Regions from separate parts of the Streptomyces sp. NPDC057302 genome, predicted to be linked through region 1. Evidence: riboswitches for the same ligand, from Rfam matches in the RefSeq annotation. Region 1 holds a riboswitch; each other region holds the start of a gene.
The links. Region 1 has a riboswitch for thiamine pyrophosphate ahead of ACFUPX_RS06585 (thiamine ABC transporter substrate binding subunit). Riboswitches for the same ligand answer to the same signal wherever they lie in the genome.
Positions count from the first base shown of each region.

Region 1 (11,179 bases):
GACATCCCCCGCGTCGAACGCGACCCCCACCGTCTCCCCCACCCCGGGCGCATCCCGCAACGCACAGGCGGCCTCAAGTCGCGGCCCCGCCCCGGGCTCCAGATGAACGGCAACGTGCGTACCCCGGAAGGTGCGCGCCGTCACCGCGCACGGCAGCCCCTCGTCGGCGGGCACGAGCCGCACGCCGGCCGGCCGCACGAGAATCCTGCACCGCCCGTCCGCCGCGCCGTCCGGCACCGGAACCTTGCCCCAGGCGGTGTCCGCCACGTCACCGGCCACCGTCGCGTCGACGACGTTGTCGAAGCCGAGGAACCGCGCCACGAACTCGTCAGCGGGATGCCGCCAGACCTCAAGTGGCGTACCGGACTGGGCGATCCGCCCCTCCCGCATCACCACGACCCGGTCCGCCAGCGCGAACGCCTCGCCCTGGTCGTGCGTGACCGCGAGCACCGTCGTACCCAACTCGTCGAAGAGCTCACGGAGTTCGACGACGAGCCGCTCCCGCAGCGACCGGTCGAGCTGCCCGAGCGGCTCGTCCAGCATGAGCAGGCGCGGCCTCGGGGCGAGCGCACGCGCCAGGGCGACCCGCTGCTGCTCACCGCCGGAGAGCGAGGCGACGGCCCGCCGCTGCGCACCCGGAAGCCCCACGAGGTCGAGCAACTCGGCCACCCTGTCGGCCTGTTCACCCCGCGACGCCCCATGCATCCGCAGCCCGAAGGCGACATTGCCCGCCACGTCACGCTGCGGGAACAGCTGGTGGTCCTGGAACATCAGGCCGACCCCACGCTTGTGCGCGGGCACGCCCCGCTGGTCCCTCCCGCCCAACAGGACCTGACCGCCGTCGAGCTCCTGGAGCCCGGCGACCGCGCGCAGCAGCGTCGACTTGCCGCTGCCGCTGGGCCCGAGCACGCACACGATCTCGTGCTCGTCGACCGCGAGCCCGACCCGGTCGAGCACGGCCCGCGCCCCGAACCGCACGGTCGCATCGGCGAGCGTCAGCAAACCGGCACCGCCTGTACCACCTGCATTCATCAGAACTCCCCGGTCGTGCGGTCGGTACGGAGCCGTTCGAGCAGCAGCAGCGACACCGCACACACCACCATCAAGATCGTCGAAAGGGCCATCGCCTGCCCGTAGTTGAGCTCACCGGCCCGCCCGAGCAGCCGCGCAACGGCGACCGGAAGCGTCGGGTTGTCCGGCCGCGCGATGAACACGGTCGCGCCGAACTCCCCCAGGGACACGGCGAAGGCGAACCCCGCGGCGATGAGCAGCGCCCGCCGCACCATCGGCAGGTCGACCTCCCGCCACGCCCGCAGCGGCGACGCGCCCAGCACGGCCGCGGCCTCGCGCAGGCGTCCGTCCACCGCGCGCAGGACGGGAAGCATGGTGCGTACGACGAAGGGCACGCCCACCAGCGCCTGCGCGAGCGGCACCAGGATCCAGGTGGAGCGCAGGTCAAGCGGAGGCTTGTCCAGCGTGATCAGGAAGCCGAAGCCGACCGTCACCGCGGAGACCCCCAGCGGCAGCATCAGCAGCGCGTCGAACCCGCGCACGAGCCGCCCGGCCTTGCGGGTGAGCGCCGCCGCGGCGAGCCCGCCGATCACCAGGGCGATGGCGGTGGCGGCGAGCGCGTACTGGAGCGAGTTCCAGACCGCCTCGATCGGCGGGACGAGGAACGCCCCGCCCTCCGCCGATGTCAGTTCCTTGTAGTAGGTGAAGCCATAGCCGCCGGGACCGCTCAGCGACCGCTCGATCAGCACGCCGAGCGGCAGCACGATCAGCACGGCGATGGTGGCCATGACCCCGGCGAGCAGCGCCCACTGCCCCGCCCCACGCGGCCGCCGCGCGACCGTGGAGGCGTCGACCAGCTTCAGCGCGGTCTCGCGCCGGCGCACGGTCCACGCGTGCACGGCGAGGATCACGCCGACCGCCGCGAACTGCACGATGGTCAGGACGGCCGCCGTCGACAAGTCGAGGAGCTGGGCGGTCTGCCGGTAGATCTCGACCTCCAGGGTCGAGTACGCGGGCCCGCCGAGGATCTGCACGACACCGAACGAGGTGAACGTGAACAGGAAGACCATCAGAGCCGCCGCGGCGACCGCGGGCCCGAGCGCGGGCAGCGTCACCGTCCGCCAGGCGGTCCACCGCGAGGCGCCGAGCATCCGCGCGGCCTCCTCCTGACGCGGGTCGAGCTGCGCCCAGAGCCCGCCGACGGTCCGTACGACGACGGCGTAATTGAAGAAGACGTGCGCGAGCAGAATCGCCCACACGGTCGTGTCGAGCCGCACGCCCCACATCTCGTCGAGGAACCCACCCCGCCCGAGCAGCGCGAGGAACGCGGTCCCGACGACGACGGTCGGCAGCACGAACGGCACCGTGACGACCGCCCGGAGCAGCTGCTTGCCCCTGAACTCGAAGCGCGCGAAGACGTACGCGCCGGGGAGCGCGATGAGCAGCGTGAGCGCGGTCGACGCGAGCGCCTGCCAGGTGGTGAACCAGAGCACGTGCCGGACATCGGACTGCGCGAGGACATCGACAACGCGCCCGAACTGCCACTCCCCGCCCACCTTCAGACCGCGCGCGACGATCGCGGCGACCGGATAGGCGAAGAAGACCGCGAAGAACGCGACGGGCACGGCCATCAGACCGAGCCGCGCCGCACTCCCGCGCGCGAGCCCCTTACGGGCCCTGCTTACTTCAGTACGAGCGAGGTCCACGACTTGACCCACTGCTCGCGGTTGTCGGCGATCTTCTTCGGGTCCAGGGTCTCCGGCTTGTCGATCGTCGCACCGTGCTCGACGAACAGCTCGGGCAGCTCGGCCTTCTCCCGCACCGGGTTCACGAACATGTTGAGCGGCATGTCGTTCTGGAACTCGGAGCTGATCAGGAAGTCGAGCAGCGCCTTGCCGCCCTTCTCGTTCTTGGCGTTGCCGAGCAGACCCGCGTACTCGACCTGCCGGAAGCAGGTGCCGGTCGCGACGCCGGTCGGCGCCTCCTTGGGCTGCGGCTTGGCGTAGAGCACCTCGACGGGCGGGGACGAGGCGTAGGAGACGACGAGCGGCCGGTCGCCCTTGGCCTTCTTCCCCCCGGCGGACCCGGAGAACTCCTCGTCGTAGGCCTGCTCCCAGCCGTCGACGACCTTGACGCCGTTGGCCTTGAGCTTCTTCCAGTAGCCCTGCCAGCCGTCGTCCCCGTACTCGGCGGCGGTGCCGAGGAGGAATCCGAGGCCGGGCGACGAGGTCGAGGCGTTCTCGGTGACAAGGAGGTCCTTGTAGGCGGGCTTGGTCAGATCCGCGAAGGACGTCGGCGGCGCCAGCTTCTTGTCCTTGAAGTACTTCTTGTCGTAGTTCACGCAGATGTCGCCGCTGTCGACGGGCGTGACGCGATGCTTGCCCTGATCGGCGCGGAACTGCGGAAGGACCTGCCCCGACCCCTTGGCCTCGTACGACTGGAAGAGGTCGTTGTCGAGCGCGCGCGAGAGAAGCGTGTTGTCGACACCGAAGAAGACGTCCCCTTGCGGGTTGTCCTTCGACAGGATCGCCTTGTTCACGGCAGCGCCGGCGTCCCCGTCCTTGAGGACGTTGACCTTGTAACCGGAACTCTTCTCGAACGCCTCCAGTACATCCTTGGAGACGCTGAAGGAGTCGTGGCTGACAAGCGTGACGCTCTTGGAGTCGGCCTTGTCGCCACTGTCCGACGAGCCGCACGCGGATAGCGCGACGAGCGAGAGGCCGACCGCGACAGCGGTGAAGGTGACCTTCTTGGTGGTGCTCACTGAGTTCAACTGAGTTCATTCCTCCTGGAGTGACCAGGAAGAGACGCGGCCCTGCCCACAGCCCTGAAGGGGCCGCGGGCAGGGCGCAACAGCTTGAGTGATGTCCGAACTTCCTACCTGGAATGACCCGGGCAAGGTTCAGAGGGTCTGCGGCCATCCTGTCCTTGGTGCCGCACTCTCAGCGCTGTGGCGCTCCCCTGTCGGAATATGAAGATGTGTTCCGGCCAGACTAACGCTCCGACGCGGCGAGCTGACCGCACGCCCCGTCGATCTCCTGACCACGGGTGTCACGAACAGTGACGGGCACCCCATGGGCGGCAATGGCATCCACGAAGGCCTTTTCGTCTTCCGGCCGCGACGCCGTCCACTTCGAGCCCGGCGTCGGGTTCAGCGGGATCAGGTTCACGTGCACGGGCTTGTTCTTGAGCAGCCGCCCGAGCCGGTCACCGCGCCACGCGTGGTCGTTGATGTCCCGGATCAACGCGTACTCGATCGACAGCCGACGCCCCGACTTGGCGGCGTACTCCCATCCCGCGTCAAGGACCTCACGCACGTTCCACCGCGTATTGACGGGTACGAGGGTGTCGCGGAGCTCGTCGTCGGGCGCGTGCAGCGAGATGGCGAGGCGGCACTTGAAGCCCTCGTCGGCGAACCGGTGGATGGCGGGCACCAGGCCGACGGTCGACACGGTGATGCCACGCTGCGAGAGCCCCACACCATCGGGCTCGGGGTCGGTGAGCCTGCGGATGGCCCCGGTGACCCGGTTGTAGTTGGCGAGCGGCTCGCCCATCCCCATGAACACGATGTTGGAGAGCCGTGCGGGCCCACCCGGGATCTCCCCGTCCCGCAGCGCCCGCATCCCGTCCACGATCTGGTGCACGATCTCGGCGGTCGTCAGGTTCCGGTCGAGACCGGCCTGCCCGGTCGCACAGAACGGGCAGTTCATCCCGCACCCGGCCTGCGACGAGATGCACATCGTCACGCGGTCGGGATAGCGCATGAGCACGGACTCGACGAGCGTCCCGTCAAACAGACGCCACAACGTCTTGCGGGTGGTGTCGTCGTCACAGCTGATGTGCCGCACCACGGACATCAACTCAGGCAGCAACGCCTCTTGCAGCTTCTGGCGCGAACCGGCGGGAATGTCGGTCCACTGCTCCGGGTCGTGCGCGTACCGCGCGAAGTAGTGCTGCGAGAGCTGCTTGGCGCGAAACGGTTTCTCGCCGACAGCGGCGACGGCTTCCTTGCGCTCGGCGGGCGTGAGGTCGGCGAGATGCCGCGGCGGCTTCTTGGCTCCGCGGGGCGCGACGAAGGTGAGTTCTCCGGGTACAGGCATGGTCCATCCAGTGTCGCAGACGACGGGAACCCGGCCAGGCCACGGCCCCTCGTAGCGCCATCTGTGCGCGGTGGCGGCACCTGTACGCGCAAGAGCGCCGCCCGGCGGCGGTTCCTGGCGGTAACCGGGGGCATACGCGAGCAATGACCTCTTGCTGTGTCGCATCGGTTCAACTGGCGGAGAAGTGGCAAGGCCCCCCGTGGTTCAAATGGGTCTTCCTCGGTGTGTGGGTGCTCTGCGCGGTGTTCATCCTCGTCAGGCTGCGCAAGAACGGGTGGAAGATTCCCCGGCGGCGCTGAGAGACGGAGCGACACGGAGAGGGGCCCGCCGTCCATGGACAGCGGGCCCCTCACGTACAGACGGGCGCAGGTCAGCCGGACCCTACGAAGATCACCAGCAGCAGCCAGACCACCGGAGCCGTCGGCAGCAGCGAGTCGAGGCGGTCCATGATGCCGCCGTGGCCGGGGAGCAGCGTGCCCATGTCCTTGATGCCGAGGTCCCGCTTGATCATCGATTCGCCGAGGTCACCGAGTGTCGCGCTCGCGGCGACGGCGAGGCCGATCAAGAGGCCCTGCCACCACGTGCCGCCGTCGATCAGGAACTCCATGCACAGCGCACCGCCGGCCATCGCGAACGTCACCGCGCCGACCAGGCCCTCGCGGGTCTTGCCGGGGCTGATGCGCGGGGCCAGCTTGTGCTTGCCGAAGCGCCAGCCGATCGCGTACGCCCCGGTGTCGCTGACCACGGTCAGGAGCAGGAACGTGAGCACCCGCATCGCGCCGTCGTCCGCGGTGAGCATCATCGCCACGAACGTCGCGAGGAAGGGCACGTAGAACGCCGCGAAGACGCCCGCCGTGACGTCCTTCAGATAGCCGTCGGGCGGCTCGGTCATCCGCCAGACGAGTACCGCGAGGGCGGTGAGCGCCATGGCGACCCAGGCGCCCTCGGGCCCGCGGACGTATCCGGCGACGACCATCGCGGCGCCGCCCACCGCCAGCGGGACCAGCGGCGCCTTGATGCCCTTGCGCTCCTCGAGCCGCGAGGTGAGCTCCCAGAGACCGACCACGACGGCGACCGCTATGACGCCGACGAAGACGGCCTTCACGATGAAGAGCGACGCGACGATCACCGCGCCGAGCCCCACGCCGACTCCTATGGCCGCCCCGAGATCACGGCCCGCGCTCTTCTTCTGCGGCGCCTGAGGCGTCTGAGGCGCCCCAGGCGCGCGGGGCGCCTCGGGGGCGGGCTGCGATGCGCTGGGCATGGGCTCCCGGGGTACTTCAGGCATGTCAGGCACGATGGGCATGGGCTGCGTCTCTGCTGGATACAGGGCGTCTTGCGCATCGTACGCGGGACCTGCCGGGGCAGCCCCTTGAGCAGGGCCCTGGTCGGGCGGCCCCCAGTACCCGGTTCTGGGAGGCGCCCCCCAGGAAGAGTCGTTCACGGATCGGATTCCTCAGTCCTCAGACCTCGAGCCCTAGCCCTCAGACCTCGAGCAGCTCGGCTTCCTTGTGCTTGAGCAGCTCGTCCACCTGAGCGACGTACTTCGCGGTGGTGTCGTCGAGCTCCTTCTCCGCGCGACGGCCCTCGTCCTCGCCGATGTCGCCGTCCTTGATCGCCTTGTCGATCGTCTCCTTGGCCTTGCGGCGGATGGAGCGGATCGAGATCTTGGAGTCCTCGGCCTTGGTCTTGGCGACCTTGATGTACTCCTTGCGGCGGTCCTGCGTCAGCTCCGGGAACGTCACCCGGATGATGTTTCCATCATTGCTGGGGTTGACGCCGAGGTCGGAGTCGCGGATCGCCTGCTCGATGTTGCGCAGCGCGCTCTTGTCGAACGGGGTCACCACGGCCATCCGCGGCTCGGGCACCGAGAACGAGGCCAGCTGATTGATCGGCGTAAGGGCGCCGTAGTAGTCAGCCACGATCTTGTTGAACATCGCCGGGTGCGCACGGCCTGTGCGAATCGCGGCGAAGTCCTCCTTGGCGACCACGACGGCCTTCTCCATCTTCTCCTCGGCCTCGAGGAGGGTCTCTTCGATCACCACTTGCTCCTGGTGTTGTGAGTGGGCTGGGGCGCCCCCACACGGTGAAGTAGGGGGAGTCCATGGGGCGTCGGCTGCGTCGCGTCTCTTTCCCTGCACCGTGTCCGACCGGCAGGGCTTTGTCCATCCCTCGGGGGCGTCGCCGAGATCAGGCGCGGGTGCCCTCGTCGCCCACGAGTGTGCCGATCTTCTCACCCTTGACGGCGCGGGCGATATTGCCGGTCGACAGCAACTCGAAGACCAGGATGGGCAGCTTGTTGTCGCGGCACAGGGTGATGGCGGTCATGTCGGCGACCTTCAGGTCCCGGGTGATGACCTCGCCGTAGCCGAGCGCGTCGTACTTCACCGCGTCCGGGTTGGTCTTGGGGTCGGAGTCATAGACCCCGTCGACGCCGTTCTTGCCCATGAGCAGGGCCTCGGCGTCGATCTCCAGGGCGCGCTGCGCCGCGGTCGTGTCGGTGGAGAAGTACGGCATGCCCATGCCGGCGCCGAAGATGACCACACGGCCCTTCTCCAGGTGCCGCACGGCGCGCAGCGGGATGTACGGCTCCGCGACCTGGCCCATCGTGATGGCGGTCTGGACACGGCACTCGATGCCTTCCTTCTCCAGGAAGTCCTGGAGGGCCAGGCAGTTCATGACCGTGCCGAGCATGCCCATGTAGTCGGAGCGGGCGCGGTCCATGCCGCGCTGCTGCAGCTCGGCGCCGCGGAAGAAGTTGCCGCCGCCGATGACGGCCGCGATCTGGGCGCCGTCGCGTACGACCGCGGCGATCTCCTTGGCGATCGCGTGCACCACATCGGGGTCGACGCCAAGGCCGCCCCCGCCGGCGAATGCCTCACCGGAGAGCTTCAGCAGGAAACGACCGGCGACTTTGTCGTCACCACTGTTTGTGTCGGCCTTGGTGGTCATGGAGTTCTCGCTTCTTTTTGCTCGGCGCACATACGAAGAAGGCCACTGCCGGTGGGGTGTTGTTCGCATCCCATGCTCGGCAATGGCCTCCTCGTCAGATCTGCGGTCGTACGTCGCGTACTACGTGGGGTACGCGGGCGACCGCTGTCGACCCTAGCGGGGTCTACCGTCGATCGCGGTACGGACTCAGATGCCGACCTTGATGCGCGAGAAGCGCTTCAGGGTGACACCGGCCTCGTCCAGGACCTTCTGGACGGACTTCTTGTTGTCGAGCGCGTACGGCTGACCGAGGAGGGTGGCCTCCTTGAAGAAGCCGTTGACGCGACCCTCGACGATCTTGGGCAGCGCGGCCTCGGGCTTGCCCTCGGCGCGGGTGGTCTCCTCGGCGACGCGACGCTCGGACTCGACGACCTCGGCCGGAACGTCCTCACGGGAGAGGTACTTCGGCGCGAAGGCGGCGATGTGCTGCGCGATGCCCTTGGCGAGGTCCGCGTCGGCCTTGTCCAGCTCGACCAGGACGCCGATCTGCGGGGGCAGGTCGGGCATGGTGCGGTGCATGTACGCGGTGACGAAGGCGCCCGAGAACTGCGCGAAGCGGTCCAGGACGATCTTCTCGCCGAGGTTGGCGTTGGCCTCGTCGACGTACGCCTGAACGGTCTTGCCGGACTCGATCTCGGACGCGAGAAGCGCCTCGAGGTCGGCCGGGGACGTCTTGGCGATGTGCGCGGCGAGCGAATTGGCGACGGCCTGGAACTTCTCGCCCTTGGCGACGAAGTCCGTCTCGCACTTCAGCTCGACGATCACGCCGGAGGTGTTGTCGTCGGCGATGAGGGAGACCACAGCGCCGTTCTCGGCGGAGCGGCCCTCGCGCTTGGCGACGCCCTTCTGGCCCTTGATGCGCAGGGCCTCGACGGCCTTGTCGACGCTGCCGTCAGCCTCGTCGAGCGCCTTCTTGCAGTCCATCATGCCGGCGCCCGTGAGCTCGCGGAGCTTCTTGACGTCAGCGGCGGTGTAGTTCGCCATGATCCTGAAATTCTCTTTCGAAGGTCTGAAAGATCTACGGGTGAACGGCGGGGGCCTGATGGGCCCCCGCCGTCAACTACCGAACCTGTGAAGGTCAGGCCTGCTCGGTCTCCGCGGCGGGCGCCTCGGCGGCGGCAACCTCGGCGGGGGCCTCGGCCTGCTCGGCGTCGGCGACCTTCTCCGTCTCGGCGGAGGTCTGGACCTCGGCCTCGGCGTCGTCGGCCTTGGCGTCGTCGGCCTTGGCCTCGTCAGCCTTGGGCTCGTCGGCCTTCTTCTCGCCCTCGAGGAGGTCGCGCTCCCACTCGGCGAGCGGCTCGGCGGCGGCCTTCTCGCCCGGCTTCTGGTCGCCCGTGGCGGCACCGGAACGGGCGATGAGGCCCTCGGCGACGGCGTCGGCGATCACGCGGGTGAGCAGGGTGACGGAGCGGATCGCGTCGTCGTTGCCCGGGATCTTGTAGTCGACCTCGTCGGGGTCACAGTTCGTGTCGAGGATCGCGACGACCGGAATGTTGAGCTTCCGGGCCTCGCCGACAGCGATGTGCTCCTTCTTGGTGTCCACGATCCAGACGGCGCTGGGCACCTTGGACATCTCGCGGATACCGCCGAGGGTCTTCTCCAGCTTGGCCTTCTCGCGGGAGAGGACGAGCAGCTCCTTCTTGGTGAGGCCGGACGCGGCCACATCCTCGAAGTCGATCTGCTCGAGCTCCTTGAGGCGCTGCAGGCGCTTGTAGACGGTCGAGAAGTTGGTGAGCATGCCGCCCAGCCAGCGCTGGTTCACGTAGGGCATGCCGACGCGGGTCGCCTGCTCGGCGATGGCCTCCTGCGCCTGCTTCTTCGTGCCGACGAACATGACCGTGCCGCCGTGGGCGACGGTCTCCTTGACGAACTCGTAGGCGCGGTCGATGTACGACAGCGACTGGAGCAGGTCGATGATGTAGATGCCGTTGCGCTCCGTGAAGATGAAGCGCTTCATCTTCGGGTTCCAACGACGGGTCTGGTGACCGAAGTGGACGCCGCTTTCCAGCAGCTCCCGCATCGTGACGACGGCCATGGCCGTACTCCTAGGTGTTCTCGGTTGTGCCGCGTCCGCCGGACGGCGGTCGCGCCTGACGCCCGCGATTGCGCCGTGCCGCTAAGGACCGAGAGGCGCTGGCACCAGGCTTTTCACGGCTTGGTGTCGGGGCGTGCGAAGTCGACCCGGTGACCCGGATCGCCACAAGAAGTGTACGGGACCCTGGAGGCGGCGGGTGACGCCGATGTCCACAACCGGCTGGCCGTCCACAGATCCGCGCCATGATCCCCGCGGAGGGGCCGGGCGCGGGACGGTTCTGGCATGTCTCACATGCGACGAGAGCTGGGTCTGGCGCTGTTGACCGTGGTGCTGATCACTGCGGTGATGCTGCCTGCGGGTGCTGCCGGAGGGCCGGTGCGGGGGCCGGTGCCGGTGCCGGTGCCGAGGGTGGGCGGCGCGGAGCCAGGGGTGAAGGCGGGCGGCGCGGAGCCGGTGCCGAAGGTGGGCCGTGCGTGGCCCGTCGGGGTGCGGCCTCCTGTCGTACGGGGCTTCGAGCCGCCGGCGACGGGGTACGGCCGGGGCCACCGGGGCGTGGACCTCATGGCGCCGCCGGGCGCAGCGGTCCGGGCGGTGGCTGCGGGCCGGGTCTCCTTCGCGGGCCGGGTGGCCGGCCGGGGGGTGATCTCGGTGGAGCTCGCGGGCACGGGCGATCCACCCCTGCGCACGACGTACGAGCCGGTGCGGGCCACGGTCGAGAAGGGCGACGAGGTGAGGGCGGGCGAGACGCTGGGGGTACTGGAACTCCCCACGGCGCACTGCCCGAGCAGCTGCCTGCACTGGGGTCTGCTGAGGGCGGACGCGTATCTGGACCCGCTGTCGCTGCTGCCGCCGTGGCTCCTGCGGCGGGGGGCCTCCCGCCTGCTGCCGGTGATCGACGTGCCGCTGCCAGGGGCCGACGTACCGCTGCCGGAAGCGGCCGGTCGGGGTCTCAGCCCCGCACACCCCGCAGCGCCATGGTGACGGCCGCCTCGACGATGGCGGAGGGATCCTCAGCGGCTCCGAGCTCGATCCGCCGCACGGC
Region 1 covers NZ_JBHUZJ010000005.1:214,268-225,446, reverse strand. Annotated here, with positions in the region: gene ACFUPX_RS06595 (ABC transporter ATP-binding protein) at 1-1,032, opposite strand, end outside; gene ACFUPX_RS06590 (ABC transporter permease) at 1,032-2,642, opposite strand; gene ACFUPX_RS06585 (thiamine ABC transporter substrate binding subunit) at 2,693-3,775, opposite strand; TPP riboswitch at 3,868-3,984, opposite strand; gene rlmN (23S rRNA (adenine(2503)-C(2))-methyltransferase RlmN) at 4,005-5,111, opposite strand; gene ACFUPX_RS06575 (phosphatidate cytidylyltransferase) at 5,482-6,555, opposite strand; gene frr (ribosome recycling factor) at 6,596-7,153, opposite strand; gene pyrH (UMP kinase) at 7,302-8,063, opposite strand; gene tsf (translation elongation factor Ts) at 8,250-9,086, opposite strand; gene rpsB (30S ribosomal protein S2) at 9,181-10,137, opposite strand; gene ACFUPX_RS06550 (peptidoglycan DD-metalloendopeptidase family protein) at 10,420-11,118, shown strand; gene ACFUPX_RS06545 (TetR/AcrR family transcriptional regulator) at 11,087-11,179, opposite strand, start outside.

Region 2 (7,704 bases), on a different contig from region 1:
GGGAGGACAAGGGACGCGAGGCCCCCGTCGGGCCCTCCGCCGCCCTAGCATCGAATGCAAGAAGTAGGACGGATGCGGAGAGAGGTAAGGACGATGGCAGCGCAGGAGATCTTCTCGGGATTGCCGTGGTGGGTGAAGTGGATCGCGGTGCCGGTCATCGCCCTGGTCGTGTTCGGCGGTTTGATAGCGAGCGTCGTGGGATTCGTGGTCGGCCTGTTGTTCAAGGCACTGATTTTCGTGGCGCTGGTCGGCGGACTCATCTACGTCGTACGGAAGTTCATATCCGGCTCGACGTCTTCGCGCGGCGACTGGTGATTTCTCGCAACAGTTCGCTCGGGTGGGGGAAGTTTCCCGGTGCGCGGGCTTAGGCCGTCGGCCAGCGGTTAGAGTCCGAAAACCGACGCGGGGTGAGCCCCGCTCGGGCGCACTGCGCTCCCACCCGTGTATCCCGGGCACGGGCGGAACCCCCACGCGTTTCGGGAGTGAACCTTGGCCACGGTCGACGCCACACCCGCCGACACCTCCTCCAACGACCCCTCGTTCGGGCCACAGCCGATCGTCACGGCGACAACTGCCGCCGCGCCGACCCTCATTGGCTCGGTACAGCGGGCGATGCGGTTGCTGGAAGCCGCTTCCGCACATCAGGAGGGCGCGCCTGCCAAGCAGTTGGCCCGGGAGGCAGGGCTAGCGCTGCCCACGGCCTACCACCTGCTGCGCACGCTGACGCACGAGGGCTATCTGCGCCGGGACAAGGGCGTGTTCGTGCTCGGCGAGGCGGCTGAGCGGCTGAGCGCGAGCGGGGCGCAGCAGAATCGTCGCGGCATGATCGGCGAAGCCCTGGAGCACTGGCGTGACGCCATCGGGGTGCCGGTGTATTTCGCCGTCTACCGCGAAGGCGAGATCGAGGTCGTGGCTGTGGCGGACACGCCGGGGAATCCGGCGGTGGAGGAGTGGGCCGACTTCCGCGAGACAGGACACGCCCACGCGATCGGGCAGTGTCTGCTCGCCCAACTCGACGACGAGCGGCGTCAGGACCACCTCTCCCGCTATCCGGTGCAGTCGATCACTCCGTACTCGGTCCGTGACGACCGGAGTTTTCTGCGCCGCCTGGAGGGGATGGGCCGGATGGAGCCCGTGGTGGAGCGTCAGGAGTACGCGTTGGGCACGGTCTGCGCCGCGATTCCGATCACTGCGGGCAACACGGCGGCCACCATGGCGATTTCCGTGCCCGCTTATCAAGCAGATCGGCTACTACCTGCAGCGGAACGGTTGCAGAATGAGCTCGGGAGGCTACTGGGGACACTTGCCTTCTCTATCAGCATCTGAAAACTCACTCCTTGTGATCTGATGTGTACGTTAAGCAAGATGCCATGAGTGTCAGGGAGTTGGTTCCTGGCCAGTCGAGCTTTAGCGACGGGGTAGGCGGGCGATGCGCGAGTCGGTCCAGGCAGAGGTCATGATGAGCTTCCTCGTTTCCGAGGAGCTGTCGTTTCGCATCCCGGTGGAGCTGCGTTACGAAAGCGGTGATCCCTACGCCGTCCGGCTGACCTTCCACCTCCCCGGGGACGCCCCTGTGACCTGGGCTTTCGGGCGGGAGCTGCTGGTCGACGGGGTGGGCGGGGCGTGTGGCGACGGGGATGTGCACATCGCGCCCACCGATCCCGAGCTGCTCGACGAGGCGCTGATCAGGCTTCAGGTCGGTTCGGACCAGGCGCTCTTCCGGGTGGGGATCCCGCCGCTGCTCGCTTTCCTGGACCGTACGGACAAGCTGGTTCCGCTGGGGCAGGAGCGGGCGCTCGCCGACCTGGAGACGCATCTGGACGAGGCGCTGGACCGGATCCTCGCCGAGGAGCAGAGCGCGGGTTGACCTCCGCGAGCCGAAGGGCCAAGCCGACGGCAGATTGCTGCATTTCGTGGCATCCAAGGCTCAGGCCTTGCGGCGCCGGCCTTTTCCGCTACGGCTCTGCTTGGCTGCCGGGGTGGCGCCGCTTCCGGGGTGGGCCGAGCCTCCCGTCCGGACCGCGGCGGCCGCCGGGGTCGAACGGTCGGCCGAGACCACCAGGGCCGCGAGCGCGGTAGTCACCGGTACCGAGGCGACCAGGCCGATCGAGCCGACCAGGGTGCGCACGATCTCCTCGGCCACCAGCTCACTGTTGGCCACCGTGCCCACGCTGCTCTGCGCGATCGAGAAGAGCAGCAGCAGGGGCAGCGCCGCGCCCGCGTAGGCCAGGACGAGGGTGTTGACGACCGAGGCGATGTGATCGCGGCCGATGCGGATGGCCGCGCCGTACAGACCGCGCCAGCCCATCGTGGGGTTGGCCTGGTGCAGTTCCCAGACGGCGGACGTCTGCGTCACCGTCACGTCGTCCAGCACGCCGAGCGAGCCGATGATGACACCGGCGAGCAGCAGGCCGCTCATGTCGATGGACGGATACAGGCCGTGGATCAGGCCCGTGTTGTCGTCCGTGTTGCCCGTCAGCGATGCCCAGCCGATGAAGAGCGAGCCGAGGAGGCCGATGAGGAGCAGCGAGATCAGCGTGCCCAGGACCGCGACCGATGTTCGTGCCGTCAGACCGTGGCACAGGTAGAGCGCGATCAGCATGATGGCGCTGGCCCCGATCACCGCCACGACCAGCGGGTTCGAGCCCTGAAGGATCGCGGGCAGGATGAAGAACGTCAGGACCAGGAAGCTCAACGCCAGGGCGATCAGGGCCATGAGGCCGCGCAGCCGTCCCACCACGACGACGGCGAGCGCGAAGATCCCGGCGAGCAGCGCCATGGGGAACTTCCGGTTCACGTCGGTGACCGAGTACTGCAGCGCCTCGGGGGCCGTGGGCTCGTAGGCGACCACCACCTGCTGGCCCTGGCGCAACTGCCGCGGTGAGTCCGGCTGGACGATCTCGGTGAAGGTGCGGCCCTTGTCGTTGCCGCTGGTCACCTCGATCGTCGCCTTCTTGCAGACGCCCTTCGCACGGGACTGCGCGGACTGTCCCTCGGCGGTGGAGGTGTCGCCGTTCGGCGGGGTCTGCGAGGCGTTCACGTCCTTGCAGGGGAGTTCTCGCACCTTCGTCACGTCGGCCGACTGGGTCTGCCGGTCGAAGCCGACGCCGGTGCGCGCGTGGTCGGGTGCGCCGCCGGGCCAGAACACCGCGAGCCCCACGACGACCGCCGTGGCGAAAGGAATCAGCACGGCGGCGATGACCTTGCGCAGATGCTTGGAGACGGGCGCGGCCGGACCATGGCTGTGGGAGTGGCCATGCGGGTCCGGCGGCACGTTCGGGGCGGGCGGCTGGGACGGCGGCTCAGTGGTGGTCACTGCCCGATCATCGCAAGAACGGAGGGGGCCCTCTGTTCAGCGCGCCCGATAGGACGCTAGCGTGGAGCCACCTTTGCAATCGCGGGAGCTCGGAGCACCGGGCTGAGAGGGCGCTGACCTCCGTACGAAGCGGCACAAATAGTGCACGAGCCGTACGGAATTCGCTGCGTCGACCGCCGAACCTGTTACCGGGTAATGCCGGCGTAGGGAGTAGGTCTCATGACCGCAGCGGACGCACGCACGCCTGCCTCGAAGCAGAACCAGAGCGACGAGGCCGGGAAGTCCATCGGCTGGCACAAGGCGTATGTCGAGGGCTCGCGCCCCGACCTGCGGGTGCCGGTCCGCCAGGTGCACCTCACCAACGGCAAGGCCGTGACCCTGTACGACACTTCGGGTCCTTACACCGACGAGTCCATCGACACCGACGTCCGCAGGGGCCTCGCGCCCCTGCGCGAGAACTGGATCATCGCCCGCGGCGACACCGAGGAGTACACGGGCCGCCCGCCCCGCCCCGAGGACGACGGCATCAAGCACACCTCGCCGCGCGGGGGCCTGAAGAACCTCGACGCGGTCTTCCCCGGCCGCCCGCGCCAGCCGCGCAGGGGGCGCGCGGGCCAGGCGGTGACGCAGCTCGCGTACGCCCGCCGCGGTGAGATCACGCCCGAGATGGAGTTCATCGGGATCCGCGAGAACCTAGACCCCGAGGTCGTGCGCGCGGAGGTCGCCGCGGGCCGCGCGGTGATCCCCGCCAACGTCAACCACCCGGAGATCGAGCCGATGATCATCGGCAAGAAGTTCCTGGTGAAGGTGAACGCCAACATCGGCAACTCCGCGGTCACCTCCTCCATCGAGGAGGAGGTGGACAAGATGACCTGGGCGACCAAGTGGGGCGCCGACACGGTCATGGACCTGTCCACCGGGCGCAACATCCACACCACCCGCGAGTGGGTCCTGCGCAACTCCCCCGTCCCCATCGGGACCGTGCCGCTCTACCAGGCCCTGGAGAAGGTCGACGGCCAGGCCGAGGCGCTGACCTGGGACATCTACAAGGACACGGTCATCGAGCAGGCCGAACAGGGCGTGGACTACATGACGGTCCACGCGGGCGTGCGCCTTCCGTACGTCCCGCTGACCGCCAACCGCAAGACCGGCATCGTCTCGCGCGGTGGCTCGATCATGGCGGCCTGGTGCCTCGCGCACCACAAGGAGAGCTTCCTCTACGAGAACTTCGAGGAGCTCTGCGAGATCCTCGCGTCCTACGACGTGACGTACTCGCTCGGCGACGGACTGCGCCCCGGTTCGATCGCGGACGCCAACGACGAGGCGCAGTTCGCCGAGTTGCGCACCCTCGGGGAACTCAACACGATCGCCAAGCGTCACAACGTACAGACGATGATCGAGGGCCCGGGGCACGTCCCGATGCACAAGATCAAGGAGAACATCGACCTTCAGCAGGAGATCTGCGAGGAGGCGCCGTTCTACACGCTGGGCCCGCTGACCACCGACATCGCGCCCGCGTACGACCACATCACCTCCGGCATCGGCGCCGCGATGATCGGCTGGTGGGGCACGGCGATGCTCTGCTACGTCACGCCCAAGGAGCACCTGGGCCTGCCCAACCGCGACGACGTGAAGACCGGCGTCATCACGTACAAGATCGCGGCCCACGCGGCGGACCTCGCCAAGGGGCACCCGGGCGCGCAGGACTGGGACGACGCGCTCTCGGACGCGCGCTTCGAGTTCCGCTGGGAGGACCAGTTCAACCTGGCCCTCGACCCCGTCACGGCTCGCGAGTTCCACGACGAGACGCTGCCCGCGGAGCCCGCGAAGACGGCGCACTTCTGCTCGATGTGCGGGCCGAAGTTCTGCAGCATGAAGATCTCGCACGACATCCGGCGTGAGCACGGCGGCACGCAGGACGAGATCGCGGCGGGCATGGACCAGAAGTCCAAGGAGTTCGCGGCAGCCGGAAACCGCGTGTACCTGCCGATCGCCGACTGACCGGCGCGGTGCGTGGCGCTTCGGGCGGGCTCCTACTGGTGCCCGCCCGAGGCGCCCTCGCGTCCTACTCCGGCTTGTGGTCGGGACCGCCGAAGTCCGGGCTCGAGAAGTCCGGGCTCGAGAAGCTCGGGCGCGGACCCGCCGCCGGGCCGCCGTCCGGGCTGCTGAATCCGGGCCTGTGGTAGCCGAGTTGAGGCATCCGGCTGCTGGGATCCGCCGACGGCGTACGGGCCGCGTGCGCCGCCGTACCCGGATCCGCCAGGGCCTCCCGCAGGAACGGCAGGAGGCCGCGCTCCAGGAGCGCCTCGCCCCAGGCTTCCCTGGCGCGGGCCACTTCCTCGTTCTGTTCGCCGTGCGAACCGGCCAGGAGCGAGGTGGAGCCGTTGCGCAGGGCGGTCAGGAGCAGGCCGATCGCGGCGATCAGGATGCCCCCTGCGGTGAGCGCGCCGAACAGCCATCCCGCGGTGAGCAGGGTGTCCGCGAAGGCGGGCTCGGGGTTGAGCATCTTCAGGATGTAGCCGACGAGCAGGAAGATCGCGGCGGCCGCCCCGGCGAGGACGGGCGCGAGCACCGCGACGACGGCGATGGCCCCCGCCCCGGAAGCCTGGGCGGTGACCTCTCCCATCGTCGTGGCGAGACCGAGGCCGCCGGAGCCGGCTTCCGCCGGTCCCTCGGGGCTCCGCTCCCTGATCGATGGTGCGGCAGATCCGCTGTCGCGCAGTTCTTCGCGGATCTTCACATAGTGCGTGTACTCGGTCGTGGCGGCGGCCGTGATCAGCGCGGTGGCGTTCAGCGCCATCGTGCGCAGCTGTTCGGGATTGAGCCGCTCGCCCATTGCGGCGAGATCAGGACGGTTCGGTGCGGTGCGCAGCGCCTCATCAAGGATCCGCTCGTACTCGGGGCGGTCCTCATTGAGCAGGTGTGGAGCGCTGTTCATGTGCATCCCCCGATGCTCCGTAGGGCTTGGGAGCTCGCATGGCTGCGAGCCGTCGGGCAGAAACGGAGGGGAGCCTGCTACGGATAAGCCGATGGTAGAGCCGTGACGGCACGCGGTGACAGGGGGTTTCCAGAAAAAGGCCCCTTGGCCTGCGTGATCGTGTAGGGGTGCACCTGCCCCAGGAACGCTCAGTTATCCAGGGGTAGTTGGCAGACCAGCAGCTTTCCGGCCATGGTCACGCCGCCGTCCATGGCGATGGCCAGTCCGCCTGCGTAGATGTGCGGCCCCTCGATGACGGGTCCGCCGCCGTCCGAGTCATCCTCCGAGCCGACATCGCCGAGCAGATACGGGATGGGGCTGTGGCCATGCACGACGCGATGGCCGCCGTACATGTCGAGGAGTTCGCGTACGGCAGAGGGGCCCGACTCGTCGCGGAAGGCGAAGCGCTTGGTGAACTTCCGGAAGAGGTCCCAGCACTCGTCCGCGTCGTTGCGCGTGAGGGTCTCGCGGACCGTGTCGTTCACGGCTTCGATCGAGTCGCCGTAATCCAGATAGACGGTCGTGTCGGAGTGCATCAGGAGATGCCCGTCCTCCGACTCGATCGCGTCCAGGCGGGCCATCCACTGCAGATGGTGGTCCTCGAGGCGCTCCATGTCGGTCTTCTGGCCGCCGTTCAGGAGCCAGGCGGCCTGGAAGGTGGCCGTGCCCGCGCCCGAGTTGACCGGGGTGTCGCCGAACCGCTTCGCGCCGAGCAGGAGCAGCTCGTGGTTGCCCATCAGGGCCTTGCAGTAGCCGCCCGCGGCGGCGGCCTGCGCGGAAAGGCGCATCACGAGGTCGATGACGCCGATGCCGTCCGGGCCACGGTCGGTGAAGTCGCCGAGGAACCACAGGCGCGCGTTGCCCGCGGACCAGTCGCCCTCGGCGTCGATGAGGCCCTGCTCCTGGAGCGCGCCGAGCAGCTCGTCCAGATAGCCGTGCACATCGCCCACGACGAACAGCGGGCCGTGTTCCTCGGACGCCGGCGCCTGCGGAGGCTCGGGCATGGCCTGCACCTCCACTTGCACGGTGTCGCCGCGGTTGATGACGGGCAGGTCGCGCTGGGTGGGGGTGTAGCCGTCGTCCGTCGCCACAGGGGTGTCCCCCGGGGCGCCCGGAGCCGCCATACCCGCCGAACCCCCCTGGACCGGACCGGTCTCATGGACGTACGCCGGAACGCGGAAGTCGCGCAACGTCGCCGTCCGCACATCGGGTCCCTGACCGGCCCCCTGAGTCATCGACCCCTCCACCACCATTGCGCCGCATCTGCACCGAGATCGGACTGCTTGGTCGCAGCGGCCCGCGGTGTCGTCCGCCCATCATAGGAATGCGGCTCGCGCTGTGTGGTGCACCAGGGGTGGTGAATCAGTGCTGAACCCCAGTTCACCGAGGTTTTCTCCCGAATTGGGTAGGG
Region 2 covers NZ_JBHUZJ010000128.1:466-8,169, reverse strand. Annotated here, with positions in the region: gene ACFUPX_RS42205 (DUF5326 family protein) at 94-315, shown strand; gene ACFUPX_RS42200 (IclR family transcriptional regulator) at 613-1,326, shown strand; gene ACFUPX_RS42195 (SsgA family sporulation/cell division regulator) at 1,430-1,867, shown strand; gene ACFUPX_RS42190 (YibE/F family protein) at 1,928-3,316, opposite strand; TPP riboswitch at 3,388-3,543, shown strand; gene thiC (phosphomethylpyrimidine synthase ThiC) at 3,536-5,317, shown strand; gene ACFUPX_RS42180 (hypothetical protein) at 5,382-6,260, opposite strand; gene ACFUPX_RS42175 (metallophosphoesterase) at 6,443-7,528, opposite strand.
Region 2: it holds a riboswitch for thiamine pyrophosphate, as region 1 does, so the genes downstream of both, thiC (phosphomethylpyrimidine synthase ThiC) here and ACFUPX_RS06585 (thiamine ABC transporter substrate binding subunit) in region 1, are expected to answer to the same signal.

Region 3 (11,179 bases), on a different contig from region 1:
GCCGCTCGTCTTCGCGGGCGAGTGCGACCAGCTGCGCGCCCGACTGGCTTCCGTCGCCAAGGGCGAGGCGTTCCTGCTTCAGGGCGGCGACTGCGCCGAGGCTTTCGACGCCGTGTCGGCCGACCAGATCCGCAACAAGCTGAAGACGCTGCTCCAGATGGGCGCCGTCCTGACGTACGCGGCCTCCGTGCCCGTGGTGAAGGTCGGCCGCATCGCCGGGCAGTACTCGAAGCCGCGCTCCAAGGGCACCGAGACCCGCGACGGCGTGACCCTGCCGACCTACCGCGGCGACTCGGTCAACGGCTTCGACTTCGACGAGAAGTCCCGCATCCCGGACCCCGAGCGCCTGAAGCGGATGTACAACGCGTCCGCCTCCACGCTCAACCTGGTCCGCGCCTTCACCACCGGCGGGTACGCGGACCTGCGCCAGGTCCACGCCTGGAACCAGGACTTCGTGAAGTCGTCCCCCTCGGGCCAGCGCTACGAACAGCTGGCGCGCGAGATCGACAACGCGCTCAACTTCATGCGCGCCTGCGGGACGGACCCGGAGGAGTTCAAGACCGTCGAGTTCTTCGCCTCGCACGAGGCGCTGCTCCTGGACTACGAGTCGGCCCTCACCCGCGTGGACTCGCGCACCGGGCGGCTCTACGACACCTCGGGCCACATGGTCTGGATCGGTGAGCGCACCCGTCAACTGGACGGCGCGCACATCGAGTTCGCCTCCAAGGTGCGCAACCCGATCGGCATCAAGCTCGGCCCGACGACGACCGCGGAGGAGGCGCTGCAGTACATCGAGCGCCTCGACCCGGACCGCGAGCCCGGCCGCCTCACCTTCATCGTCCGCATGGGCGCCGACAAGGTCCGGGACAAGCTCCCCGAGCTGGTCGAGAAGGTCACGGCCTCCGGCGCGACCGTCGCCTGGGTCACCGACCCGATGCACGGCAACACCTTCGAGGCGGCATCGGGTCACAAGACCCGCCGCTTCGACGACGTGCTCGACGAGGTCAAGGGCTTCTTCGAGGTCCACAAGGGCCTGGGCACGCACCCGGGCGGCATCCACGTCGAGCTCACCGGTGACGACGTCACCGAGTGCGTGGGCGGCGGCGACGAGATCTTCGTCGACGACCTGCACCAGCGCTACGAGACGGCCTGCGACCCGCGCCTGAACCGCAGCCAGTCCCTGGACCTGGCCTTCCTGGTGGCGGAGATGTACCGCGACCAGTAGATATTCCCGAAAGACGCGGCGGTGGGGCACGGATCCATGTGATCCGTGCCCCACCGGCGTATCGGGGCTTTTGTGGACCCGGGGTCGTGGGTAAGGTTAGGTTAGCCTCACCGATTAATCGGGACGGCGCCGCCGATGAATCCTGCCCGGGAGGTGAACCGCGTGTACGTCTGCAACTGCTTCGGAGTGACCGAGGCGCAGGTGAAGAAGCACGCGGCGGACGGTGCCTGCACACCCCGCCAGATAGCGTCCGCCAGCAAGGCGGGCACCGACTGCGGTTCGTGTGTACGCAGCATTCAGGCGCTCCTGGGCCGGGGCACGTGCCCCCGCAGGGAGCTGGCCGACCAGGGTGCGCCCGTCCTCACGGGCCTGGACGAGGCCGCCTAGCTCTCCGGCTGCTCGATGAGCTGCGAGATGTAGAGCGGCTCGCCCAGCTTCTCGACCAGTTCGAGCTGGGTGTCGAGATAGTCGACGTGGTGCTCCTCGTCCGCGAGGATCGACTCGAAGATATTCGCGGAAGTGACGTCTCCCTTGCCGCGCATCACCTCGATGCCGCGCCTGAGGCGGTCGATCGCCTCCGCCTCGATCTGCCGGTCGGCCTGGAACATCTCCGTGACGGTCTGCCCCACGCGCACGTGGAAGAGCCGCTGATAATTGGGCAGGCCGTCGAGGAAGAGAATCCGGTCGGTCAGGATCTCCGCGTGCTTCATCTCGTCGATCGACTCGGACCGGGTGTACTTCGCGAGCTTGGGCCAGCCGAAGTTCTCCTGCATCTTGGCGTGGAGAAAGTACTGGTTGATCGCCGTGAGTTCGGCGGTCAGCTGCTCGTTGAGAAATTCGATGACCTCGGGGTCGCCCTGCATCGCAGAGGCTCCTTCCACGTGGTAACTGGGCAGGTTCCGCGCATCCTTGCACCGGTGCGAGAGGCCGTCCAGTAAGTGCACGCTTAGTAGGAGTTGCCCCAATCAGCGTCCGGTCGGCGCCTGTCGGCGGCCTCCTGGTCACGTCCACCTTCCCCGGTCTGTCAGGATGTAGACATGGGTCAGCCGGCGGATCGCGCATCACGGGGAGCAGTGGAGCCGGAGCTTCCACCGGGGCAGCGGCTCCAGCGGGGCTGGCCGGTCACGCACTACGGCCCGGTGCCGAAGTTCCGCCCGGAGCGGTGGGAGTTCAGGGTCTTCGGGGCCACCGCCGACGGCGACAAGCACTGCTGGACGCACGAGGAGTTCTCGGCCCTTCCGTACGCCACCGTGACCGGTGATCTGCACTGCGTCACGAAGTTCAGCATGCTCGGCGCCGAATGGGGCGGTGTGTCCGCGCGGGCGCTGCTGGAGATCGCGCCGCCCGCGCCCGACGCCACACACGTGATGGTCTGGGCCGAGTACGGCTTCAGCTCGAATCTGCGCATGGCCGACTTCATGGACGAGCGCGCGATCTTCGCCACCCACAAAGGGGGCGAGCTGCTGACCGCGGAGCACGGGTTTCCGCTGCGGCTCGTGGTGCCCCATCTGTATGCCTGGAAGGGCCCCAAGTGGGTCCGCGGTGTCGAGTACATGACCGCCGACCGCCGCGGCTTCTGGGAGGAGCGCGGCTATCACAACGTCGGCGACCCCTGGACCGAGCAGCGCTACTCCTACCAGGAAGAGCCCGGGGACGGCCCCGAGCTCTAGTCCCGCCGCCGCCCCAGGGCGCTCAGATGCTCCTGAGCTCCTTCAGGCGCGCCACGTCCGCCGCGTGCCCTTCCTTGCCGCCGGGCGTCTCGATGATCAGCGGTACGTTCTCGGTGGCGGGGTGCAGCATCAGCTCGCGGAAGGGCTCCTCGCCGATGTGGCCGGTGCCGATGTTCTCGTGGCGGTCCTTGTGGGCGCCGACCACGTCCTTGGAGTCGTTGGCGTGCACCAGCTTCAGGCGGCCCTCGCCCACCGTGTCGACCAGCAGGTCGAGGGTCTGCTTCATGCCGCTCGGGCCGGTCAGATCGTGGCCCGCCGCGAAGATGTGGCAGGTGTCCAGGCACACGCCCAGCTTCGGATGGGCGTCCAGCGCCTCGAAGTACGGGCCGAAGTCCCAGGTGCGGGAGCAGAGCGAGAAGCCCTGGCCCGCGGTCGACTCCAGGAGGAGGAAGGGGTCGTCCTCGTGCGTCAGCTCGTCCAGCAGCGGCAGCAGCCGCTCGCGCACCTGGCGCAGCGCGACGGCGCGGTCCCGGCCGCCGGTCGCCGAGCCGGTGTGCACGACGACGCCGAGCGCGCCGATCTCGCGGCCCCGGCGCAGCGAGTGGCGCAGGGACTCCACCGACTTCTCGGCGGTCGCCTCGGTGTGCGAGCCGAAGTTGATGAGGTAGGGCGCGTGGACGTACGCCGGAATGTTCTCGGCGGCGCAGGCCGCGCGGAACGCTTCGTCCTGCTTCGGGTTGCCGGGCGGGGTCGCCCAGCCGCGCGGATTGGCCACGAAGACCTGGACGGCCTCGGCGCCGAGCTCCCTGGCATACGAAAGCCCTACGGAGGCGAGACCGCCGGCCACGGGGACATGGCCGCCGACGGGATTGCGGGAGGCGAGGCTCTGGGCCACGGTGCTGGGGGACTTGTCGCTGCTCACGCGTTCAAGGGTGGCATGGGCGCGGGGGCGCCCTGCCGCCGGACCGGCCGGGGCGGCAGGGCCCCGGCCGGGCTCAGCGGATCTCGATGGTGATCGTGGACCCCTTGGGCGCCTTGTCGCCGCCGTCCACCGACTGGCCCTTGACCGTGTCCCCGAAGATGCCGAGGATGCCGCGGTCCTCGTCGACGTCGAAGCCCTCGGCCTCCAGCTCCTGCGTGGCCTCGTCGACGCTCATGCCCTCGACGTCCGGGACCTCGATCATCTCCGGGCCCTTGGAGAGCGTCAGCGTGACCGTGTCGCCCTCGGCGAGCCGCTTCTGGCCCTCCCGGGGGGACTGGTCGACGACGGTGCCCTTGTCCTCGTCGGAGTGGACCCGCTTCTGCTCGATCTTGACCTTGAGGCCCGCGTCCTCCAGGTCGGAGGTCGCGTCGGCCTGGGAGTCGCCGGTGACGTCGGGGACCTCGACCTCGGGGCCCTTGCTGACGGTGAGCGTGATGGCGGAGCCCGCCTTGCGCTTGGTGCCCGACTTCGGGTCCGTACCGATCACGGAGCCCTTGCGGATCTCCTCGCTGAAGGCCTTGTTCGTCATCCCGGGTGCGAGCCCGGCATCCTTGAGTTTGTCCTTGGCCTCCGCCAGGGAGGTACCCGAGAGGTCGGGGACCTTCACGATCTCGGGGCCCCTGGAGATGGTCAGCGTCACGCTGCCGTTGTCACGGATGCGCTCGCCCGCCCCGGGGTTGGTGGCCATGACCGTGCCCCGCTTGTCGGTGTCGCTGTACGCGCGCTTGACGTCCTTCACGTCGAGTCCGGCCTCGCCGAGCCGCTTCTTGGCCGCTGACTCGGTCTTCGCCAGGAGCGGCGGGACCTTGGTGAACTGGCCGGAATTGATGTACCAGACGCCCGCGCCGAGACCGAGCGCGAGAAGGACGGCGGCGACGATCGCCAGGACGCCGCGGCGCGGGTTGGGCCGCCGCCTGCGGTCGGGGGCGGCCGGTGGAGCGGGCGGCGGTGTCGCCAGGATGCTGGTGCGGTTGAGCTGGTCCTCGCGGTCGCGCCGGTCCTCGGGGCCCTGATCGCCGTCCGTGGGCAGCGGCAGCTGCACGGACCGCGCCGAGCGCGGAATCACGCTCGTACGGTCGTCGGCGTTGTCGTGTCCGGTGCTGTGCGCCTGCGGCGGCACCGCGTCCAGCTGCTCCAGGGAGAGCGCGGCCCGCGCGTCCCTGGCCTGCCCGAGGAGCGCCACCGCGTCGTGCGGGCGGACGTCGGGCGTGCGGGCGGTGGCGGACGCGACCAGGTCGTCGAGCTCGACGGCGAGTCCCGGAACCACCGCGGACGGCGGCGGCACGTCCTCGTGGAGGTGCTGGTAGAGCACCTGGGCGGGCGACTCACCGGAGTGCGGCTTGGCGCCGGTCAGCATTTCGTAGAGCACGACCCCGCACGCGTACACGTCCACGCGTGTGTCGGCCGTGCCGTGCTCTATCTGCTCGGGGGCGAGATAGGAGACCGTGCCAAGGACCGTGCCCGTCGTGTTCGTGACGGTGTCCACCGCGCGCACGAGCCCGAAGTCGGCGACCTTGACCCGGCCGTCATCCCCTATGAGGACGTTCTCCGGCTTCATGTCGCGGTGCACGAACCCCGCGCGGTGCGCGGCGCCGAGCGCGGCGAGGACCGGCTCCAGGATGTCGAGGGCCGCGCGCGGCTGCAGGGCGCCGCGCTCGCGGAGCACGTCACGCAGGGTGCAACCGGCCACGTACTCCATCGCGAGATAGACGTACGCACCGTCGGCGCCCTGGTCGTACACCCCCACCACGTTCGGGTGCGAGAGCCGGGCGATCGACTTCGCCTCGCGGATGAAGCGGTCGACGAACGAGACGTCGGCGGCCAGCGTCGGGTGCATCACCTTGAGCGCGAGCACGCGGTCGAGGCGGGTGTCCACGGCCCGGTAGACCGTGGCCATCCCGCCGACCGCGATCCGCCCGTCCACGCGATAGCGGCCGTCGAGCACCTGCCCGAGGAGCGGGTCCTGAAGGGTCGTGTCCACGAAGGGAGTCTACGAGCCACCGCTGACAGGGTTGCCCGCCCGGTCCGGCTCGGACCGGGACTGCAGCCGAGCTGTAACAGGCGCGCGACGCTCAGAAGGCGGGCCGCTCCGGATCGAGCCGGGCCATCCCCTCCGCTGGCGAGGAGGCCTCGGCGAAGTGCCGCCTGGGGATCCGCCCGGCCCGGTACGCGAGCCGCCCCGCCTCGACCCCGTGCCGCATGCCCTCGGCCATGAGGACCGGCTCCTGCGCCCGGGTCACGGCGGAGGCGAGCATCACACCCGCGCACCCCAGTTCCATCGCGAGCGCCGCGTCGGACGCCGTTCCCGCCCCCGCGTCCAGAATCACCGGCACGCGTGCGTGCTCCACGATCAGCTGGAAGTTGTGCGGGTTGCGGATGCCGAGCCCGGAGCCGATGGGGGAGCCGAGCGGCATGATCGCCGCGCAGCCCACGTCCTCCAGCTTGCGGGCGAGCACCGGGTCGTCGTTCGTGTACGGAAGGACCGTGAAGCCGTCGTCGACCAGGGTCTCGGCGGCGTCGATGAGCTCGATCGGGTCGGGCAGCAGCGTCCGCTCGTCCGCGATGACCTCCAGCTTGACCAGGTCGGTGCCGAGCGCCTCCCGCGCGAGCCGGGCGGTCAGGACGGCCTCGCCCGCGGTGAAGCAGCCCGCCGTGTTCGGCAGGACCCGGATGCCCAGCCGCTCCAGGACGGAGAGCACCGAGCCCTGCACACCGGGATCGAGGCGGCGCATCGCGACCGTCGTCAGCTCCGTGCCGGAGGCGACGAGGGAACGCTCCAGGACGTCCAGGCTCGGCGCACCGCCCGTACCCATGATCAGACGCGAGGAGAGGGTGAGCCCGCCGATGAGGAAGGGGTCGTCTGCCATGTCGGTTCAGCCTCCCTGGACCGCGGTGAGGACCTCGACGCGGTCCCCTTCGGTGAGCGCGGTGGTGGACCACCGGGTGCGCGGCACGACGGTTTCGTTGAGCGCGGCGGCGACCCCGGACGGGGCCGCGGTGAGGGTGGCGACGAGGGCTTCGAGGGTGGTGCCCGCGGCCACGTCGCGCGCCTCTCCGTTGACGGAGACGGCTGTTACGGCTGAGAGAGTCATGCGGGCTGCTCCATGAAGCGCTTCGTGAGGGGACTGCCGGTGAAGCGCCGGGGGGTGAACCCCCGCGCCTCGTCGGGCAGTTCACCGGTGGTCAGGGCGTGCGCCATGACGTCACCGGTGATGGGCGTCAGCAGGACGCCGTTGCGGTAGTGGCCGGTGGCCAGCTGGAGGCCGGACAGCGCGCTCGGGCCGAGCAGCGGCGCGTTGTCGGGGGAGCCGGGGCGCAGGCCCGCGCGGGTCTCGGTCAGCGGCAGTTCCGTGATGCCCGGTACGAGCTCGTGGGCGTCCCGGAGCAGCTCATACACGCCGCCCGCGGTGACCGTCGTGTCCCAGCCGAGCTCCTCGCTGGTCGCGCCGACGACGAGCTCGCCGTTCTCGCGCGGCACCAGATAGACGTGGCTGCCGCGCACGACGGCGCGCACGGTGCGGCTCAGGAACGGCGCGTACCGCTTCGGCACCGTGAGCCGCAGCACCTGCCCCTTCACGGGACGCACGGGAGGCAGGACGCCCTCGGGGACCCCGGCGAGGCGCCCGCTGAGGCTGCCCGCCGCGAGCACGGTCTGGCCGGCCTCCAGGGCGGTGCCGTCGGTGAGGACGATGCCGGTGGCCCGGTCTCCGGCGACCGTCAGGCGCTCCGCCCACACACGGTGGAAGACCACTCCCGCCCGCTCGCAGGCCACGAGCAGCGCCGCCGCGAGCCTGCGCGGGTCGACCTGGTGATCGCCGTCCACCCGGAGGCCGCCGCGGACGCCAGGCGCGAGCATCGGTTCGAGGCGGCGGCACTCGCGCCCGCTCAGCCACTCGGACGTGAGCCCCGACCGCTCCTGGAGGGCGTGCAGTTCGCGCAGGTGGGCGCGGTCGTCGGAGTCGAGCGCGACGGCGAGCGTGCCGCACGCGCGGTAGCCGAGATCGCGACCGCTGGCCTCCGCCAGCTCGGCCACGAACGCGGGATAGCGCTGCGCCGACGCCAGATTGAGGCCGAGCAGCGTCTGCTCGCCGTAGTGCAGCTCGGTGACGGCGGCCAGCATGCCCGCGGCGACCTGCGCCGCGCCGCCGCCCGGTTCGGGGTCCACGACCGCGGTGGACAGACCGCGCTGGGCCGCCCGCCAGGCCGTGACCAGGCCGATGATGCCGCCCCCGACGACAAGGACGTCGGTCGGCCCCGTCGCCCCATGGGGTGGTGTACGTGAATGCATGGGCGTCCAGCCCCTCCCTTCGCCGGCATGACCCGGATCAGGTTCGTACGGTCGGAGGCCGTCCAGCCTCCCTCTCAGCCCGGTGCGTCCGGGCTCCCGCGAGTGTTCTGCATCCGCCACCCTAGCCCCTGGTGTCCGGGGGCAGTAGGGGAGCTGTCCGGGTATGCGCCGTGACGGTGTGTCATAGATCTCCCCGTAGCGCTCTGCGGGGCGCGTCACCCGCCGCCCTAGAGTGATCGGGTGAGCGAGCAGCGGAGGCAGGCAGAGCGGCGCGTAGTCGTCGTCGGCGCGGGGATGGCAGGGGTACAGACCGCCGTGGCCCTGCGCGAGCAGGGGTTCGCCGGTGCGGTCACCCTGATCGGAGCGGAACCCCATCAGCCGTACGACAGGCCGCCGCTGTCCAAGGCCGTGCTGCTCGGCAAGGCGGAGGGCTCCGCCTTCGACATCGACTTCGAGGCGCTCGGCATCGAACTGAGCCTGGGCCACGAGGTCACGGGCGTGCGCCCCGCGGACCACGCGCTGGACACCGCGTCGGGCCCGGTGCCCTACGACACCCTCGTCATCGCCACCGGCGCCCAGCCGATCCTGCTGCCCGGCTCCTCGGGAGTCCCCGGTGTCCATCTGCTGCGCACCCTCGACGACGCCGAGCGGCTGCGGCCCGTGCTCGCCGAGCAGCACCGCATCGTGGTCGTCGGCGCGGGCTGGATCGGCGCCGAGTTCGCGACCGCCGCACGTGAGGCGGGCTGCTCGGTCACCGTCGTCGAGGCCGCCGAGCGACCGCTGGCCGGGGCGCTGCCCGCGGAGGTCGCGGCGCCGATGACGTCCTGGTACGCCGATTCCGGCGCCGAACTGCGCACCAGCGCGCGCGTGGAGCGCGTCGAGCCCGGCAGCGTCCTCCTTGACGACGGCACCCGGCTGCCCGCGGACGCGGTCGTCGTCGGCATCGGCGCACGCCCCGCCACGGACTGGCTCGCGGACTCCGGCATCACCCTGGGCGCCCACCGGGAGGTCCTGGCCGACGACCACCTGCGGACGTCCCACCCCGACGTGTACGCGGTCGGCGACTGCTCCTCCTTCCCTTCGGGAAGGTATGGCGAGCGCCTCCTCGTGCACCACTGGGACAACGCGCTCCAGGGCCCGCGCACGGTGGCGGCGAACATCATCGGCGAGACCCCTTCGGCGTACGACCCCGTCCCGTACTTCTGGTCCGAGCAGTTCGGCCGCTTCGTCCAGTACGCGGGACACCACGCGTCCGCCGACGAGCTCGTGTGGCGCGGCGACCCCTCGGGCGCCGCCTGGACTGTGTGCTGGCTCCGCCGGGGCGCCCTGGTCGCCGTACTCGCGGTGGGCCGGCCCAGGGACCTGGCGCAGGGCCGCAAGCTGATCGAGGCGGGCGCCCGCCTCTCCCCGGAGACGGCCTCGGACCCCGCGGTACCGCTGAAGAAGGCCGTGCTCCCGTAGGCGCTGCCGTCAGCGAGGGGACCCGCTGCCCGGCCGCTGTCAGTGGCCGGAGATACGCTTGACCCCGTGACCGAGATTGACGCAAAGACTGATGCTCTCGTCCCCGAGTGGCTGCACCTCCCCGACATCGCAGAAATGCTCGACGTCGAGGTGACGCGTGTGCGCCAGCTGGTCAAGGAAGGCCAGCTGATCGCCGTGCGCCGTGGTGAGAACCGCGCGCTCGCGGTGCCGTCCGCCTTCATCGACGGCGACAAGATCGTCAAGGGCCTCACCGGCACCCTGACGCTCCTGCGGGACGACGGCTTCTCCGACGAAGAAATGCTGGAGTGGCTCTTCACTCCCGACGAGACCCTGCCCGGCACCCCCGCGCAGGCTCTGAGCGAGAATCGCGGCACGGAGGTGAAGCGCCGCGCCCAGGCGCTCGCCGTCTGACCGACACGGAAAACCGTTGCGTGCGGGCCGCGCGTCCCCCGGGGACACGCGGCCCGTAGGCCACCGACACCCCGGGGGGACCTCTTCATGGCCACCAAGCCTGCCCGCGAGCAGCTCGCGGACGCCCGCCTCTATCTGTGCGTGGACGCCCGCAAGCGCCAGGGAGACCTCCCGGAGTTCCTCGACGCCGTCCTCGGTGGCGGTGGCGGTGTCGACATCGTGCAGCTGCGGGACAAGGGCATGGAGGCGGCCGAGGAGCTCGACCACCTCCAGGTCTTCGCCGACGCCGCCCGCCGGCACGGCAAGCTCCTCGCGGTGAACGACCGCGCGGACGTCGCGCACGCCATCGGCGCCGACGTCCTGCACCTGGGCCAGGGCGACCTGCCGGTGCCCGCGGCCCGCCGCCTCCTGGGCGACGACGTCCTCATCGGCCGTTCCACGCACGCCGACGCCGAGGCCGCCGCCGCGGCGACACAGGACGGCGTGGACTACTTCTGCACCGGACCCTGCTGGCCGACCCCCACCAAGCCGGGCCGGCACGCCCCCGGACTCGACCTGGTCCGGTACACGGCGTCGCTCGGCACGGACCGCCCGTGGTTCGCCATCGGCGGCATCGACGCGGGCAACCTCGACGAGGTGCTCGAAGCGGGCGCCCGCCGCGTCGTCGTCGTACGGGCGATCACCGAGGCGGACGATCCGGCGGCCGCCGCCGCCGACTTCGCGAAGCGCCTGCGTACGGCCTGATCGGCGATCTTCGGCCAACCTTCGGGGAGGCTGTCCGCAGGTTGGACGGGGATTGGCCGCTGGCGGCACCCCGTCGCTAACCTGCCCGTATGGCCCTAGGCACTGCTTCCACCCGATCTGATCGCGCACGCACCGTGCGCGACATGCTCGCGACCGGCAAGACGACGTATTCGTTCGAGTTCTCGGCGCCCAAGACCGAGAAGGGCGAGCGGAACCTGTGGAACGCCCTGCGCCGGGTCGAGGCGGTGGCCCCCAGTTTCGTCTCCGTGACGTACGGAGCGGGCGGCTCGACGCGTGCGGGCACGGTCAAGGAGACGGAGCAGATCGTCGCCGACTCGACGCTCACGCCGGTCGCCCACCTGACCGCGGTCGACCAC
Region 3 covers NZ_JBHUZJ010000048.1:40,791-51,969, reverse strand. Annotated here, with positions in the region: gene ACFUPX_RS28530 (class II 3-deoxy-7-phosphoheptulonate synthase) at 1-1,225, shown strand, start outside; gene ACFUPX_RS28525 (bacterioferritin-associated ferredoxin) at 1,361-1,612, shown strand; gene bfr (bacterioferritin) at 1,609-2,088, opposite strand; gene ACFUPX_RS28515 (sulfite oxidase-like oxidoreductase) at 2,263-2,895, shown strand; gene ACFUPX_RS28510 (deoxyribonuclease IV) at 2,918-3,817, opposite strand; gene pknB (Stk1 family PASTA domain-containing Ser/Thr kinase) at 3,891-5,858, opposite strand; gene ACFUPX_RS28500 (thiazole synthase) at 5,950-6,744, opposite strand; gene thiS (sulfur carrier protein ThiS) at 6,751-6,969, opposite strand; gene thiO (glycine oxidase ThiO) at 6,966-8,165, opposite strand; TPP riboswitch at 8,163-8,275, opposite strand; gene ACFUPX_RS28485 (NAD(P)/FAD-dependent oxidoreductase) at 8,460-9,626, shown strand; gene ACFUPX_RS28480 (Rv2175c family DNA-binding protein) at 9,693-10,058, shown strand; gene thiE (thiamine phosphate synthase) at 10,146-10,802, shown strand; gene metF (methylenetetrahydrofolate reductase [NAD(P)H]) at 10,892-11,179, shown strand, end outside.
Region 3: it holds a riboswitch for thiamine pyrophosphate, as region 1 does, so the genes downstream of both, thiO (glycine oxidase ThiO) here and ACFUPX_RS06585 (thiamine ABC transporter substrate binding subunit) in region 1, are expected to answer to the same signal.